Regions from separate parts of the Bittarella massiliensis (ex Durand et al. 2017) genome, predicted to be linked through region 2. Evidence: predicted binding sites of a transcription regulator. Region 2 holds the regulator's gene; each other region holds the start of a gene.
What was found. Region 2 encodes Rex, which represses fermentation and respiration genes when NADH is low (regulators of the CRP and FNR family bind a similar motif). Its sites were predicted from a motif close to ATTGTTAANNNNTTAACAAT; they were not measured.
Positions count from the first base shown of each region.

Region 1: GT748_RS11960 (phosphoglycerate kinase) is a predicted target of Rex. The motif match lies at 3,229-3,248, and genes of this name have one in related genera.
Region 3: adhE (bifunctional acetaldehyde-CoA/alcohol dehydrogenase) is a predicted target of Rex. The motif match lies at 1,898-1,917, and genes of this name have one in related genera.

Region 1 covers NZ_WWVY01000011.1:18,098-23,045, forward strand. The annotation lists gene GT748_RS11940 (pyridoxamine kinase) at 169-1,035, shown strand; gene GT748_RS11945 (ECF transporter S component) at 1,091-1,654, shown strand; gene GT748_RS11950 (tRNA (cytidine(34)-2'-O)-methyltransferase) at 1,682-2,188, shown strand; gene GT748_RS11955 (DegV family protein) at 2,233-3,102, shown strand; gene GT748_RS11960 (phosphoglycerate kinase) at 3,280-4,470, shown strand; gene tpiA (triose-phosphate isomerase) at 4,611-4,948, shown strand, end outside.
Region 2 covers NZ_WWVY01000005.1:106,804-111,751, reverse strand. The annotation lists gene deoD (purine-nucleoside phosphorylase) at 255-965, shown strand; gene GT748_RS07590 (redox-sensing transcriptional repressor Rex) at 1,040-1,696, opposite strand; gene GT748_RS07585 (isocitrate/isopropylmalate family dehydrogenase) at 1,711-2,874, opposite strand; gene GT748_RS07580 (aconitate hydratase) at 2,871-4,820, opposite strand.
Region 3 covers NZ_WWVY01000014.1:32,524-37,471, reverse strand. The annotation lists gene adhE (bifunctional acetaldehyde-CoA/alcohol dehydrogenase) at 1-1,813, opposite strand, end outside; gene GT748_RS13010 (N-acetylmuramoyl-L-alanine amidase) at 2,189-2,920, opposite strand; tRNA gene GT748_RS13005 (tRNA-Cys) at 3,042-3,115, opposite strand; tRNA gene GT748_RS13000 (tRNA-Gly) at 3,192-3,267, opposite strand; tRNA gene GT748_RS12995 (tRNA-Phe) at 3,274-3,349, opposite strand; tRNA gene GT748_RS12990 (tRNA-Asp) at 3,355-3,431, opposite strand; tRNA gene GT748_RS12985 (tRNA-Val) at 3,437-3,512, opposite strand; gene GT748_RS12980 (ATP-dependent DNA helicase) at 3,629-4,948, opposite strand, start outside.

The DNA of each region.
Region 1 (4,948 bases), on a different contig from region 2:
CCCCACGTTCCTTCATTTGTACCTGCGGCCCCGCGCCGGCAGAGCCGGCCGAGGTCGAGATACAACTAGTATTGCCCACCCCTTTTGTGATATACTGGCTGTGTATGAAAGAGTCTCGCCGCCCGTCAGGGGCAGGAAAATTTTGGAATAAAAGGAAGGAGGCGCCCTATGGAACACCTGGTTTCCCCGCCCAAGCGGGTGCTGGCCATTCACGATTTGTCGGGGTTTGGGCGCTGTTCTCTGACCGCCATCACCCCGGTGCTCTCGGTGATGGGGGTGCAGGTCTGCCCGGTGCCGACCGCCATCCTCTCGACCCATACAGGGGGGCTGGGGGATCCGGTCATCACCGACCTGACCGACTCCCTGCTGCCGGCCCTGCGCCACTACCAGTCCCTGGGGCTGGACTTTGACTGCATCTACTCGGGCTTTCTGGGGGACAGTCGCCAGATCGAGTGCTGCAAGGCCTTTTTTGAGGCCTATCCCAAGGCGCTCAAGGTGGTGGACCCGGTGATGGGGGACCACCAAAAGCCCTACCGCACCTGCACCCCGCCGCTGCGGGCCAAGATGAAGAGTTTGGCCCGGGCGGGGGACGTGATCACCCCCAACGCCACCGAGGCAGCCATGCTGCTGGGGATGGACTTCACCCGGCCGGTTCGCTTCACCCCCCTCAGCGCCAAGAAATGGCTGCGCACCCTCTGCGCCCAGGGGGCGGGCCGAGCGGTGATCACCAGCGCCGAGATGGACGGCGGCCGCTACAACCTGCTCTTTGACGGGGAGACTTTTTTCCGCATCCGCGGGCGGTATGCCTCCGGCTCCTACCCGGGCACCGGCGACATCTTCACCGCCGTGCTCACCGGCGGGCTGCTGGCGGGGCAGAGTCTGGCCGAGGCCGCCCAGCGGGCCACCCAGTTCGTGGAGGAGGCCATCTCCCTCACCGCCGCAGCGGGCACCGACCCCCGGCACGGGGTGCTGGTGGAAGCCGCCCTCCCCAAGCTGCTGGAGCCGCTGGGCCCCTCTCGGGCCGAGCCCTTTTAGCATTCCCGGCCGCAGGGCGGCCGACCCTATCTCTGCACGAAAAGAAGGAGTAAGAATGAAGCGCAAGAGTTCGATCTACACCGTGACCCTGGTGGGGCTGATGGGGGCCATGTGCTTTGTGGCCACCTTTTTGCACATCGACATCCCCACCCCGCTGGGCAAGACCATGATCCACCTGGGCAACGTGATGTGCCTGCTGTCGGGGATGATCCTCGGCCCCCTGAAGGGCGGCCTCTCGGCCGGCCTGGGTTCGGCGGTCTACGACCTGTTCGACCCGGCCTACATCGCCGAATCGCCCATCACCTTTTTGATGAAATTCGCCATGGGCGCCACCTGCGGCGCCATCGCCAAGCGGGGCGGCAAGGGCAGCCGCGCCGCCGGGGCCGTTGTCGGCGCCGGGCTGTACGTGGTCCTCTACACCGTCAAAAACATCCTCATGGGGACCCTGCTCCAGGGCAAGATGCTCGACTCGGTGCTGGTGGCCGCGGGGACCAAGGCCCTCACCTCGGGGGTCAACGCGATCATCGCGGTGGTGGTCTCGCTGCTGCTCTACTCGCTGCTGGAACCCATCCTCAAAAAGGCCGGCATCTTTGAGCGGCTGGGGAAGACAGGCGACTGATTTGCCGAGAGGAGAGGAGGGCCGGCCATGGCCGAGCTGAACATCGTGCTGGTGGAACCACAGATCCCACAAAACACCGGAAACATCGCCCGCACCTGCGCGGCGACCAACGCCCGGCTCCACCTGGTGGGGCCGCTGGGCTTTCAAATCGACGACAAAAAACTCAAGCGGGCGGGGCTGGACTACTGGCATCTGCTGGACATCCGCCACTACGACGGCTGGGCGGACTTCACCGCCCAAAACGAGGGCCCCTTTTACTACTTCACCACCAAGGGGCAGACCGTCCACAGCGACGTTGCCTACCCGGACGGCTGCTACCTGGTCTTTGGCCGGGAGGACGCCGGGCTGCCCGAAGAGCTGCTCTTCGCCCACCCCGACGCCTGTGTCCGGCTGCCGATGCTGGCGGCAGCGCGGAGCCTGAACCTGTCAAACACGGTGGCCATCGGGGTGTACGAAGTCCTGCGCCAGTGGGGCTACCCCACCCTGCACTCGCAGGGAAAGCTGACCCGCTACAACTGGGAGGACGCCCGCTAGGCCCTCTCCCCACCACAAGAACCGATTGCGAAAGGTTGTGCCAAATGGAAAAACTGCTGATCCTCACCGACACCGCTTGCGACATCCCCCAGGAGACTGCCGAGGAGCTGGGCATCCGCATCCTCCCCATCCCCCTCGAGGTGGACGGGATGGGGTATTTGGAGGGGGTGGACTTCACCAAGGAGGAGTTCTACGACGTGCTCAACCGCTGCGTCAAGATCCCCACCACCAGCCACATCCCTGCCCACCAGTTTTTGGAGGAGTACGAGCGGGCCGCCCAGGAGGGGTACACCCACGTGATCCACGTGACCATCAACTCCAAGGGTTCGAACATGTACCAGGCGGCCCTGCAGGCCAAGGCCATGTTCAAAGAGGAGCCCGACGCCCCGCAGATAAAAATCAAGGTCATCGACTCCAAGACCTACTCCCTGGGCTACGGCTTCCCGGTGACCGAGGCGGCGCGGATGGTGCAAAAAGGGGTAGGCTACGCCGCGGTGCGGGACTACCTGCTGGACTGGTTTGACACCGCCGAGGTCTACTTTTCGGTCTACACCCTCCAATTTGCCAAAAAGTCGGGGCGCATCAGCTGTGCGGCCGCCTTTGTGGGCGAGCTGCTGGGGCTGCGGCCCATCCTCCAGATCTCCCAGGGGGAGATGAACATCGTGGAGAAGGTGCGGGGGGACGCCAACGTCATCCCCGGCCTCTGCCGCTGGGCCGAGAAGCGGATGGCCGAGCGCAGCCCCTTTGTGGTCATCAGCGGGGAGTTGGACGCCCCCGGGGACGAACTGACCGAGCAGTTGGAGAAGAAATTCCGCTACGGCTGCTCCGGCCGCTACAAGGCCGGGGCCAGCATCGCCATCAACGCGGGGCCCAAGGTGGTGGGGGTGCTGGTCAAGGGCGCCAAAAAGCGGTGAGCCCGGCCCTCCGGGATTCCCGAAAAAAGCCCCTCTTTCGAGGGGAAAACCGCCTTGAAAAGCCCACTGATATCGTGTAAAATAGAAAAGGACCAGCCTGTCCCGGCGGGTGGCCCTGTACCTCAGTTTGTTTTTTTATTCACAATAAAAAAGAAAAGACGAAAGGGTGGCAAACACATGACCTCTCTGAACAAAAAGACCATCGAAGACATCGATGTAGCCGGCAAGAAGGTTCTCGCCCGCTGCGACTTCAACGTTCCCCTGAAAGACGGCGTCATCACCAATGACAAGCGGATCGTCGCCGCTCTCCCCACCATCAAATACCTGGTGGACCAGGGCGCCAAGGTGATCCTCTGCTCCCATCTGGGCCGTCCCAAAGAGGGCTGGGAGCCCGAGTTCTCCCTGGCCCCGGTGGCCGCCCGCCTCAGCGAGCTGCTGGGCAAAGAGGTCAAGATGGCCAAAGACGTCATCGGCGACGACGCCAAGAAGCTGGCTTCCGAGCTGAAAGACGGCGACGTGATGCTGCTTGAAAACGTGCGCTACCACAAAGAGGAGAAGAAGAACGACCCCGCCTTCGCCAAAGAGCTGGCCTCTCTGGCCGACGTCTACGTCAACGACGCCTTCGGCGCGGCCCACCGGGCCCACGCCTCCACCGCCGGTGTGGCCGAGTACCTGCCCGCCGTCTGCGGCTACCTGATCCAGAAGGAGATCAACTTCATGGGCGGCGCTCTGGAGAGCCCCAAGCGCCCGCTGGTCGCCATCCTGGGCGGTGCCAAGGTCTCCGACAAGATCGGCGTCATCAACAACCTCCTCGAAAAGGTCGACACCCTGATCGTGGGCGGCGGCATGGCCTACACCTTCTTCAAGGCCAAGGGCTTCACCATCGGCGACTCCCTCTGCGAGGACGACAAGGTCGAGCTGGCCAAAGAGATGATGGCCAAAGCCGAGGCCAAGGGCGTCAAGTTCCTGTTGCCCATCGACAACCAGGTGGGCGACCACTTCGCCGAGGACTGCGGCAAGAAGCTAGTGGATTCCGACAACATCCCCGACGGCTGGATGGGCATGGACATCGGCCCCAAGAGCATCGCCCTCTTCTGCGACGCCGTGAAAGACGCCGGCACCGTGATCTGGAACGGGCCCATGGGCGTGTTTGAGTTCGCCCAGTTTGCCGACGGCACCCTGGAGATCGCCAAGGCCGTGGCCGACAGCGGCGCCATCTCCATCATCGGCGGCGGCGACTCGGTGGCGGCTGTCACCAAGTTGGGCTTTGCCGACAAGATGAGCCACATCTCCACCGGCGGCGGCGCCTCCCTCGAGTTCCTGGAGGGCAAAGAGCTGCCGGGCATCACCTGCCTCAACGACAAATAAATCGACAAATATCCCGCCGCTCTTGCGGCGGGGGAGCACCGCGGCCCAACCGGCCGGCTTGTGCTGTGCGAAGAGATGGCACGAGGGATTTCCTTCGTGCCATTTTCTCAGAGGAAAACCGCCAGAAAGGAATTTGCTGTATGAATAAGAACCTGCGCACCCCGGTCATTGCCGGGAACTGGAAGATGAACAAAAACCGCGCCGAGGCCAAGGCCCTGTTGGAGGAGCTCTGCCCCCTGGTGAAAGACGCCGGCTGCGGCGTGGTGGTCTGTGTGCCCTTCACCGATTTAGAGACCGCCCTGGCCGCCACCGCCGGCACCAACGTCAAGGTGGGCGCCCAGAACTGCCACTTTGAGACGTCCGGCGCCTTCACCGGCGAAATCGCCGCAGACATGCTCGCCGAGATGGGGGTCGAGTACGTGGTGCTGGGCCACAGCGAGCGCCGCCAGTACTTCGCCGAGACCGACGAGACGGTCAA
Region 2 (4,948 bases):
TGTTTGAAAAAGCGAATAATATTTTTTTGTATATTTACTATATTTTAGCACTTTTGCCTCTTGGATACAAGGGGCAAGGAGAGGGGGCCCCTTTTCTGCCGCCCCTGCAGAGGGAGGGGGGAATATACACAAATTTTCCAGTGAAAATGCACGGGAACGCCAAATCGCGGCAAGGCAGATTGCCACCGGCAGAAAAGAACGGTATCATGGAAAAAAGCGCCGTGAGGCGCAGCCGAAAGGGGTTGTCTGTTGACATGAGCATGCACATTGCCGCAAAGGCGGGGGAGATCGCCCCCAACATCCTCCTCCCCGGGGACCCGATGCGGGCCAAGCACATTGCCGAGACCTATTTGGAGGATGCCGTCTGCTTCAACGAGATCCGGGGGATGTACGGCTACACCGGCACCTACAAGGGGCAGCGGGTGTCGGTCATGGGGACCGGCATGGGGATCCCCTCCATCCTCATCTACGCGACCGAGCTGGCCCGGGATTACGGCTGCAAAAAGATGATCCGCCTGGGGACCGCCGGCGCCTATTCCGAAAAACTGAAGGCCCTGGATCTGGTCCTCTCCCAGGCGACCAGCACCACCTCCGCCATCAACGACCACATCTTCCCCGGCCACTACGCCCCCTGCGCCGACTTTGAGCTGCTGGACAAGTGCTACCACATCGCCAGGGAGAGGGGACTGCCGGTCTATGTGGGCAACACCATCTGCAACGACCACCTCTACATCGACAACAAGGAGGAGTACAAGAAGGTCTGGGCCGACTACGGGGTCATCGCCTCGGAGATGGAGGGGGCGGGCCTTTACACCGTGGCCGCCCGCTACGGGGCCAAGGCCCTCACCGTCATGTCCATCGTCGAGACCTCCTTCAAGCCGGGGGCCAAGGGCGTCTCGGCAGAGGACAAGGAGAAAAACCTCAAGGACATGATCTTGCTGGCGCTGGACACCGCCATCGACTGACGGCAAAGAAAAAACAGGTGCGAATCCGTTCGCACCTGTTTTTTTGCGCCCTGCTGGCAGGGGAGGGAAGGGGCTTACTTTTCCCCCTCGTCCTCCTCCGGCCTGTTGTGGGTCACCTGGTAGCAGAGGGTCAGCAGGCTGTCCCCCAGATGGACGTTTTCCACCACCACATCGCTGTGGTCGACCCGCAGGTCGTAGTGGCTGAAGTTCCAAAACCCGGTGATGCCCAGATCCACCAGTTGGGGGGCCACCTTGGGGGCCGCCGTCTTGGGGATACAGAGGATGGCGATGGTGGGGTGGTTTTCCCGGCAGAAGGTCTCCAGCTCGCCGGTGGAGCGCACCGGCAGGCCGGCGATGATCTCGCCCGATTTCTGGGGGTCGGAGTCGAAGATCCCCACCAGGCGAAAGCCCCGCTTCTCAAAGTTCATGTGGGCGGCGATGGCGCTGCCCAGGTTGCCCGCGCCGATGAGGATGGTGTCGTGCATGGTGTCCACGCCGATGATCCGCCCGATTTCCCGGTGGAGCTGTTCGATGTTGTAGCCGTAGCCCTGCTGGCCGAAGCCCCCAAAACAGTTGAGGTCCTGGCGGATCTGCGAGGCGGTGAGGTTCATCTTCTGGGACAGCTCCTTGGAGGAGATGCGCCCCACCCCGTTTTGCAGCAGGTCCCCCAGGAAGCGATAGTAGCGGGGGAGCCGCCGGATGACAGACAGGGAAACGCCGTTCTTTTTCACAAAAACACCCCGTTTTACAGCGACTGGATGGTGTCCATCACATAGTTGCCGAATTCTTCGCAGGTGCAGCCGGTATCGCGGCCGGTGCAGTGCATCTTCTTCTCTTCAAACATGCAGATGTCCAGCGCCCGCTCCAACTTGTCCGCCTCGGCCTGGTAGCCGATGTGGGAGAGCAGCAGGACGGCGGCCCGCAGCATGGAACAGGGGTCGGCGTAGATGTCCCGCCCCTCCTTCACCATCCGGGGGGCGGAGCCGTGAATGGCCTCGAACATGGCGTAGCGCTTGCCCAGGTTGGCGCTGCCGGCGGTGCCGACGCCGCCCTGGAACTCGGCCGCCTCGTCGGTGATGATGTCGCCGTAGAGGTTGGGGAGGACGAAGACCCGGAAGTCGCGGCGGCGCTTTTCGTCCACCAGCTTGGCGGTCATGATGTCGATGTACCAGTCGTCGGTGGCGATCTCAGGGTATTCCTGGGCCACCTTCTGGCAGATTTCCAAAAACTTGCCGTCGGTGGTCTTGATGACGTTTGCCTTGGTGACGATGGAGACCCGGCCCTTGCCGTTTTTGCGGGCGTAGTCGTAGGCCAGCCGGGCGATGCGCTCGGTCCCCTGGGTGGTGGTGACGGTGAAGTCCACCGCCAGGTCCTCGTCCACATTGACCCCCAGCGAGCCCAAGGTGTAGGCGCCCTCGGTGTTCTCGCGGAAGAAGGTCCAGTCGATGCCCTGTGCGGGCACCTTCACCGGACGGACGTTGGCAAAGAGGTCGAGCTCTTTGCGCATGGCCACGTTGGCGCTTTCGATGTTGGGCCAGGGGTCGCCCTTGCGGGGGGTGGTGGTGGGCCCCTTGAGGATGACGTGGCAGGCCTTGAGTTCGGCCAGCACGTCGTCGGGGATGGCCTTGTTCTGGGCCACCCGGTTCTCGATGGTCAGCCCGTCGATCTCTTTAAAGACCACCCGGCCGGCCTTCACCTGGTCTTGCAGCAGGTAGGAGATGACCCGCTGAGCCTCGTGGGTGATGCGGGGGCCGATGCCGTCGCCGCCGCAGACGCCGATCACGATCTGGTCGAGGCCGCTGTAATCGACAAAGTCGCCCTGCTCCTTCATCCGCTGGATGCGCTCCAACTGGCCCTGTAAGACCTTGGCAAACTGTTCGGTTGCGGAGACCATTTTTTCTTCCATCATCTCATTGCCTGCCTTTCGCTCATTTTTTTGGTGTAGTCCAGCAGCCCGCCGCAGAGGAGCATCTCCACCTGCCGTTCGGACAGCTCCGCCCGCACCGCAAACTGGGTGCCGCGGGTGTTGTTTTTGACGGTGAGCCGGCCGCCCTCTTTCAGGGCGTCGATCAGCCCGACGATCTCCAGCTCGTCGCCGAGGGAGAGGGCCTCGTAGTCCGCCGCGTCGGCAAACTCCAGGGGGAGGATGCCGGCGTTGACCAGGTTTGCCTTGTGGATGCGGGCAAAGCTCTGGGCGATGACCGCCTTGACACCCAGGTAGAGGGGGGCGAGGGCGGCGTGCTCGCGGGAGGAGCCCTGACCGTAGTTCTGGCCGCCGACGATGATGCCGCCCTGTTTTTCCTTGCAGCGGGCGGGGAATTCGGGGTCGCAGGCGGTGAAGCAGAACTCGCTGATTTTGGGGACGTTGGAGCGGTAGGGGAGGACCTTGGCCCCGGCGGGCATGATGTGGTCGGTGGTGATGTTGTCCCCCACCTTCAGCACCACCTCTTTTTTCAGGTGGTCGCAGAGGGGTTCGGTCTTGGGGTAGGGCTTGATGTTGGGGCCGCGCACCACCTCCACCGCGCCGGCCTCTTCGGGGGCGGCGGGGGCGACCAACAGGTTGTCGTTGACCAAAAAGCGGGCGGGCATCTCGATCCCCCCCAGGGCGCCGATTTCGGTGGGGTCGCTGATGACTCCCTGCAGGGCCGACCAGGCGGCCGTCTCGGGGCTGACCAGGTAGACCTGGGCGTCGGCGGTGCCGCTGCGCCCCTCAAAGTTGCGGTTGAAGGTGCGCAGGGAGACCCCGCCCGACTTGGGGGACTGGCCCATCCCGATGCAGGGGCCGCAGGCGCATTCCAGCACCCGGGCGCCGGCGGCGATCATATCGGCCAGGGCGCCGTTTTCCGCCAGCATGGTAAAGACCTGCTTGGACCCCGGGGAGATGGTGAGGCTGACATTGGGGTGCACCGTCTTCCCCTTGAGGATGCGGGCCACCTTGAGCATGTCGTAGAGGGAGGAGTTGGTGCAGGAGCCGATGCAGACCTGGTCCACCGGGATGCCGCCCAGCTCCCCGACCGGCTTGACGTTGTCGGGGCTGTGGGGGCAGGCGGCCAGGGGCTCCAGCGCCCCCAGGTCGACGGTGAGCACCCGGTCGTAGCGGGCGTCGGCGTCGGGGGCGAGGGGGGTGAAATCCCCCTCGCGGCCCTGGGCGGCCAAAAACTGGCGGGTGATCTCGTCGGAGGGGAAGATGGAGGTGGTGGCCCCCAGCTCGGCGCCCATGTTGGTGATGGTGGCCCGCTCGGGCACGCTGAGGGTGGCGACCCCCTCGCCGGCGTACTCGATCACCGCGCCGACGCCGCCCTTGACCGACAGTTCCCGCAAAACGGCGAGGATGATGTCCTTGGCGGAGACGCAGGGCCGCAGGGCCCCGGTGAGTTCCACCTTGATGACCCGGGGCATGGGGATGTAGTAGGCCCCGCCGCCCATGGCCACTGCCACGTCCAGCCCGCCGGCGCCGATGGCCAGCATGCCGATGCCGCCGCCGGTGGGGGTGTGGCTGTCCGAGCCGATGAGGGTCTTGCCCGGCACGCCGTAGCGCTCCAGGTGCACCTGGTGACAGATGCCGTTGCCGGGGCGGGAGAAGTCCACCCCGATCTTTTTGGCCACCGTCTGGGTGTATTTGTGGTCGTCGGCGTTTTCAAAGCCCGACTGCAGGGTGTTGTGGTCGATGTAGGCGACCGATTTTTCGGTCTTGACCCGGGGGATGCCGATGGCCTCGAATTCCAAATAGGCCATGGTCCCGGTGGCGTCTTGGGTGAGGGTCTGGTCGATTTTCAGGCCGATCTCGCTGCCGGGCGCCATGTCGCCTGACAGCAGATGGGCGGAGATGATCTTTTCCGCGAGATTCTGTCCCACAAGCATCGTCCTTTCTGTGTTTTCCCCTATGTACTTTATAAAATAAGAAATCATGTACAAGTATAATCCCTCACCCCCTGTATTGTCAATTGGTTAACGATTACAAAATGAATTTCTGAAAATCAAAT
Region 3 (4,948 bases), on a different contig from region 2:
AGGTCGGGATGGCGACAAAGTAGGCCTTCTCCCCCATCTTCGGGAAGGTGTAAACGCGCTTGCGGATGTCCATGAAGTCCATGGCCATATCCTCAAAGTTCACGTCGGGGTGCTCGTACATCACCCACATGATCTTGGCGGCGTCCATGGCGGAACCACCGCCCAGGGCGATGATGGTGTCGGGCTCAAAGTCGGCCATGGCCTTGGCGCCGGCCTTGGCGCAGCCCAGGGTCGGGTCGGGAGCCACGTCGAAGAAGCAGGTGTGCTGAATGCCCATTTCGTCGAGTTTGGCCTCAATGGGGTGGACATAGCCGTTTTTGTACAGGAAGGTATCGGTGACGATGAAGGCCTTCTTCTTGTTCATGACCTTGCCCAGCTCGTCCAGAGCGACCGGCATGCAGCCCTTCTTAAAGTAGACCTTTTCAGGGGTTCTGAACCAGAGCATATTCTCTCTCCTCTCGGCCACGGTTTTGATGTTCAGCAGGTGTTTCACGCCCACGTTTTCAGAAACCGAGTTGCCGCCCCAGGAGCCGCAGCCCAGGGTCAGGGAGGGAGCCAGCTTGAAGTTGTAGAGGTCGCCGATGCCGCCGTGGGAGGAGGGGGTGTTGATGAGGACGCGGCAGGTCTTCATGGCAGCCGCGTGCTTGGCGATCTTCTCCTTCTGGGCGGGGTGCACGTAGAGGGAGGCGGTGTGGCCGTAGCCGCCGTCGGCGACCAGCTGAGCGGCCTTCTGCAGGGCCTCGTCAAAGCTCTTGGCGCGGTACATGGCCAGCACCGGGGAGAGTTTCTCATGGGCAAACTCCTCGGAGATGTCCACCGACTCGACCTCGCCGATGAGGATCTTGGTGCTCTCGGGCACGTTGACCCCGGCCAGCTTGGCGATGGTGTAGGCGGACTGACCGACGATCTTGGCGTTGAGAGAGCCGTTGATGAGGATGGTCTTGCGGACCTTCTCGATCTCGTCTTTCTTCAGGAAGTAGCAGCCGCGGTAGGCAAATTCGTCCTTGGCCTGCTGGTAGACTTTGTCCAGCACGGTGACCGACTGCTCGGAGGCGCAGATCATGCCGTTGTCAAAGGTCTTGGAGTGGATGATGGAATTGACGGCCATCCGCACATCGGCGGTGTCGTCGATGATGACGGGGGTGTTGCCGGCGCCCACGCCCAGGGCGGGTTTGCCGGAAGAGTAAGCCGCCTTCACCATGCCGGGGCCGCCGGTGGCGAGGATGATGTCGGCGCTGCGCATGACCTCATTGGTCAACTCCAGCGAGGGGACGTCGATCCAGCCGATGATGCCCTCGGGGGCGCCGGCCTTGACCGCTGCCTCCAAAACCACCTTGGCGGCGGCGATGGTGCAGTTCTTGGCGCGAGGGTGGGGGCTGATGATGATGGCATTGCGGGTCTTCAGGGAAATCAGGGTCTTGAAGATGGCAGTCGAGGTGGGGTTGGTGGTGGGGATGACCGCAGCCACCAGGCCGATGGGCTCGGCCACCTTCTGAATGCCAAAGGCGGGGTCTTCCTCGACAACACCGCAGGTCTTGGTGTCCTTATAGGCGTTGTAGATGTATTCGGCGGCGTAGTGGTTTTTGATGACCTTGTCTTCCACAACGCCCATGCCGGTCTCTTCGACCGCCATTTTGGCCAGCGGGATGCGCTGCTTGTTGGCCGCCATAGCTGCTTCATAGAAAATCTTGTCGACTTGTTCCTGAGTAAAGGTCGCAAATTCCTTCTGCGCCTCTCTCATTGCCTTCATTTTTGCGATCAGCGCCTCGACGCTGTCAATGAGGACAGGTGCGGTTTCGTTTTTCTTCGCCATACTGATTTTCCTCCAATGCGGTTGTTGGGTGGCTCTGCTTACTATATCCAAGTATATAGCATGGCGAGCTTTTTTCAAGTGGTAATTGATAATTTTTTAACGATGTCCTTCACTTTCTATTTCCCCAACAATTCTTTTTCTGTTTGAGCAGATTTTATCATCAAATTGATGGCCTTCCCCCTTTTCCGACAGAAAATTGTTGATTTGCCATCTCACTTTATTCCTATTATACCCTGTCGATTTGCATAAGAAAAGCCTTTTCAGGCAGAAATTATAATGCTTATTTTTGTTTGAGCTTCTCCCCTGCCCTTTTCCTCTGTCACACGAAAAATGCCCTCGCTCCTCATTGGGTGCGAGGGCACGGTTTTCTGTCTTTTAACGGGACTCCTGCCACTGGGAGGACTGCTCCAGGTAGGTACAGAGCCCCTGGTAGATGCAGAGGGCCAACTGCTGCTGGTAGCTGTTGTCTTTGAGTTTTGCCAGCTCCTCCGAATTGGAGATGAAGCCGCACTCGATGAGGACCCCCGGTGTGGTGCTGTTTTCCAGCAGAAAGTACTCCTTGCCGGAGGGCTTGTGCTCCCGGTGGCTCTCGGGCTGCAAGTTGGCGCGGATGGTCTGCTGGATACACTTGGCCAACAGCTCCCCCTCGGCGTTTTTCTTGTTGTAAAATACCTGGGAACCCTTGTTGGCGCTCTGGTAGGAGTTTTGATGGATGGAGAGAAAGATGGCGTTGGGGTGGTCATTAATCAATTTGAGGCGATTTCGCATGTCTGACTTCTTGCGCTGTGAGAGATTTTTTCCCTCGCTCTCGGTGGAGGCGTCCTGCTCTCGGGTCATGATGACGGTGTACCCCTGAAAGGCCAGGGTGTCCCGCAGCTTGAGGGCAATTTGCAGGTTGATGTCCTTCTCCACCACCGAACCCGACGTCGCACCGGAATCAAATCCGCCGTGGCCCGCGTCCAGGATGATGACCGGGCTCTTTTTGAGGTCGGCGTCGCTGGCAATGGCAAAGGTCGTGAAGTTGCAGAGGGTGATGACCAGGGCCAACAGGACCGAGATTCCCAGCAGGAGATAGGGGGGCTTGCACCTTTTTGCGACAAACAGCATATTTTTCACCTCTCGGTAAAGGTATGCTGTTTTGGCAGGGGTTATGTCTCGTCCCTTCGGCCCCCTCCCTGGCAGCATAAAAGAAAGCCCTGAACCAAAAAGTTCAGGGCTTTCTTTTATATGGAGGCGCCACCCAGAATTGAACTGGGGATAAAGGTTTTGCAGACCTCTGCCTTACCGCTTGGCTATGGCGCCGTATTCACGGTTATACAAAATATCTGCATAACCGGCTTTGTAAAACGGAAGGCGCTAATTTCTTAGCGCCTTTTTGTGGAGCGGGTTACGAGGCTCGAACTCGCTACCTCCACCTTGGCAAGGTGGCGCTCTACCAGATGAGCTAAACCCGCATAATTTGGTGCCTCCGGGCGGAATCGAACCACCGACACGGGGATTTTCAGTCCCCTGCTCTACCGACTGAGCTACAGAGGCCAAACTGGCGACCCGGAAGGGGCTCGAACCCTCGACCTCTAGCGTGACAGGCTAGCGTTCTAACCAACTGAACTACCGGGCCATATATGGTGGGAACAACAGGGCTCGAACCTGTGACCCCCTGCTTGTAAGGCAGATGCTCTCCCAGCTGAGCTATGCTCCCCCTCACAACCGCTGTAACTCATCCCTTCAGCGACGAGATTTATTTTACTATATCCACCCACTTCTGTCAATAGAAACTTTCGCATTTTTTCTCTTTTTCGGGGGAGCTTTTCCCCGCTAGAGCGCGCGCTCCTCCTCCCCCTCCCAAAAGGCCGTCAGCGACCGAGCGATGGCCTCTGGGGAGCGGACCGTCCGGGCATGGCGCCAGTGTTCGGGGAAGAGCTGGCGGTAACGGGGGGCCGAAAATCGCTCGTCTATCAGGAGGACCACCCCCCTGTCCCCCTCGCTGCGAATCACCCGACCCGCTGCCTGCAGCACCTTGTTCATGCCGGGGAACTGATAGGCAAAGGCAAACCCCATGCGATTTTGGCCCTCGTAGTAGTCGCGGATGACGTCGGTCTCGGGGTTTAGTTGGGGCAGGCCGACCCCCACCACGATGCTGCCGATGAGCCGCTCCCCTTGCAGGTCGATCCCCTCGGCGTAGATCCCCCCCAGCACACAAAAGCCCAACAGGCTGCCGCCCTGGGCGGGGGCGTCAAAGCGGGCCAAAAAGGCCTCCCGCTCCCCCTCGTCCATCTCCCCGGTCTGCACCGCCAGGGTGATTTCGGGATGCTCGTCCCGAAAGCGCTCGCAGACCATCTCCATATATTTATAGGAGGGGAAGTAGGCGATGTAGTTGCCCTCTCTGGCGGAGACCACCTGCCAGATGGCCTCGCTGACGGCGGCGGCGCTCTCCTCCCGCCGGTTGTACTTGGTGGAGATGGCGTCGTCCACCAGCAGGCAGAGGTTTTGCGCCGGGTAGGGCGAGGGCAGGGTGCAGACCTTGCTCCCCTCCCCGCCGCCCAAAACGGTGGCGAAATACTGAATGGGCGAGAGGGTGGCGGAAAAGAGGACCGCCGCTCTCCCCCGCTCCATCGCCTGCCCCAGCAGGTAGGAGGGGTCGACGCAGTACTGTTTGCTGATCACCTCTGTCCCCCTTCTCTCGCAGAAGAGGACATACCGCTCGTCAAAGAGTTGGGCGATCTTGAGGTAGCTGTTGACCTCAAAGTAAAAGGAGAGCACCGCCTGTAAGCGGGAGTCGGCCTTGTGGCGGTCCAGCCACTCCTCACACCTGCCCTTGAGGGCAGCGAGGCGATCGATAAAGTCGCTGTCCTGCTCTTTTTTGAGGAGGAAGCGCTCCTCCCCGCACTCCTTGCCCATGGCCACCATAGCGCTGTTGACCTTGGCGAGGGCAGAGCTGAGCTTTTTGCTGCCGGCATCTTTCCCCAGCAGCCGCTTGATCTCCAATACCTTTGACTTGTAGAGCCGGGCCGAAAACATCTCCCGCGCCCGGTCGGCCAGATTGTGGGCCTCGTCGATCAAAAAGACATAATCGCCCTGGCGCTCCTCCGAAAAAAAGCGCTTGAGGTAGACCTGCGGGTCGAAGAGGTAGTTGTA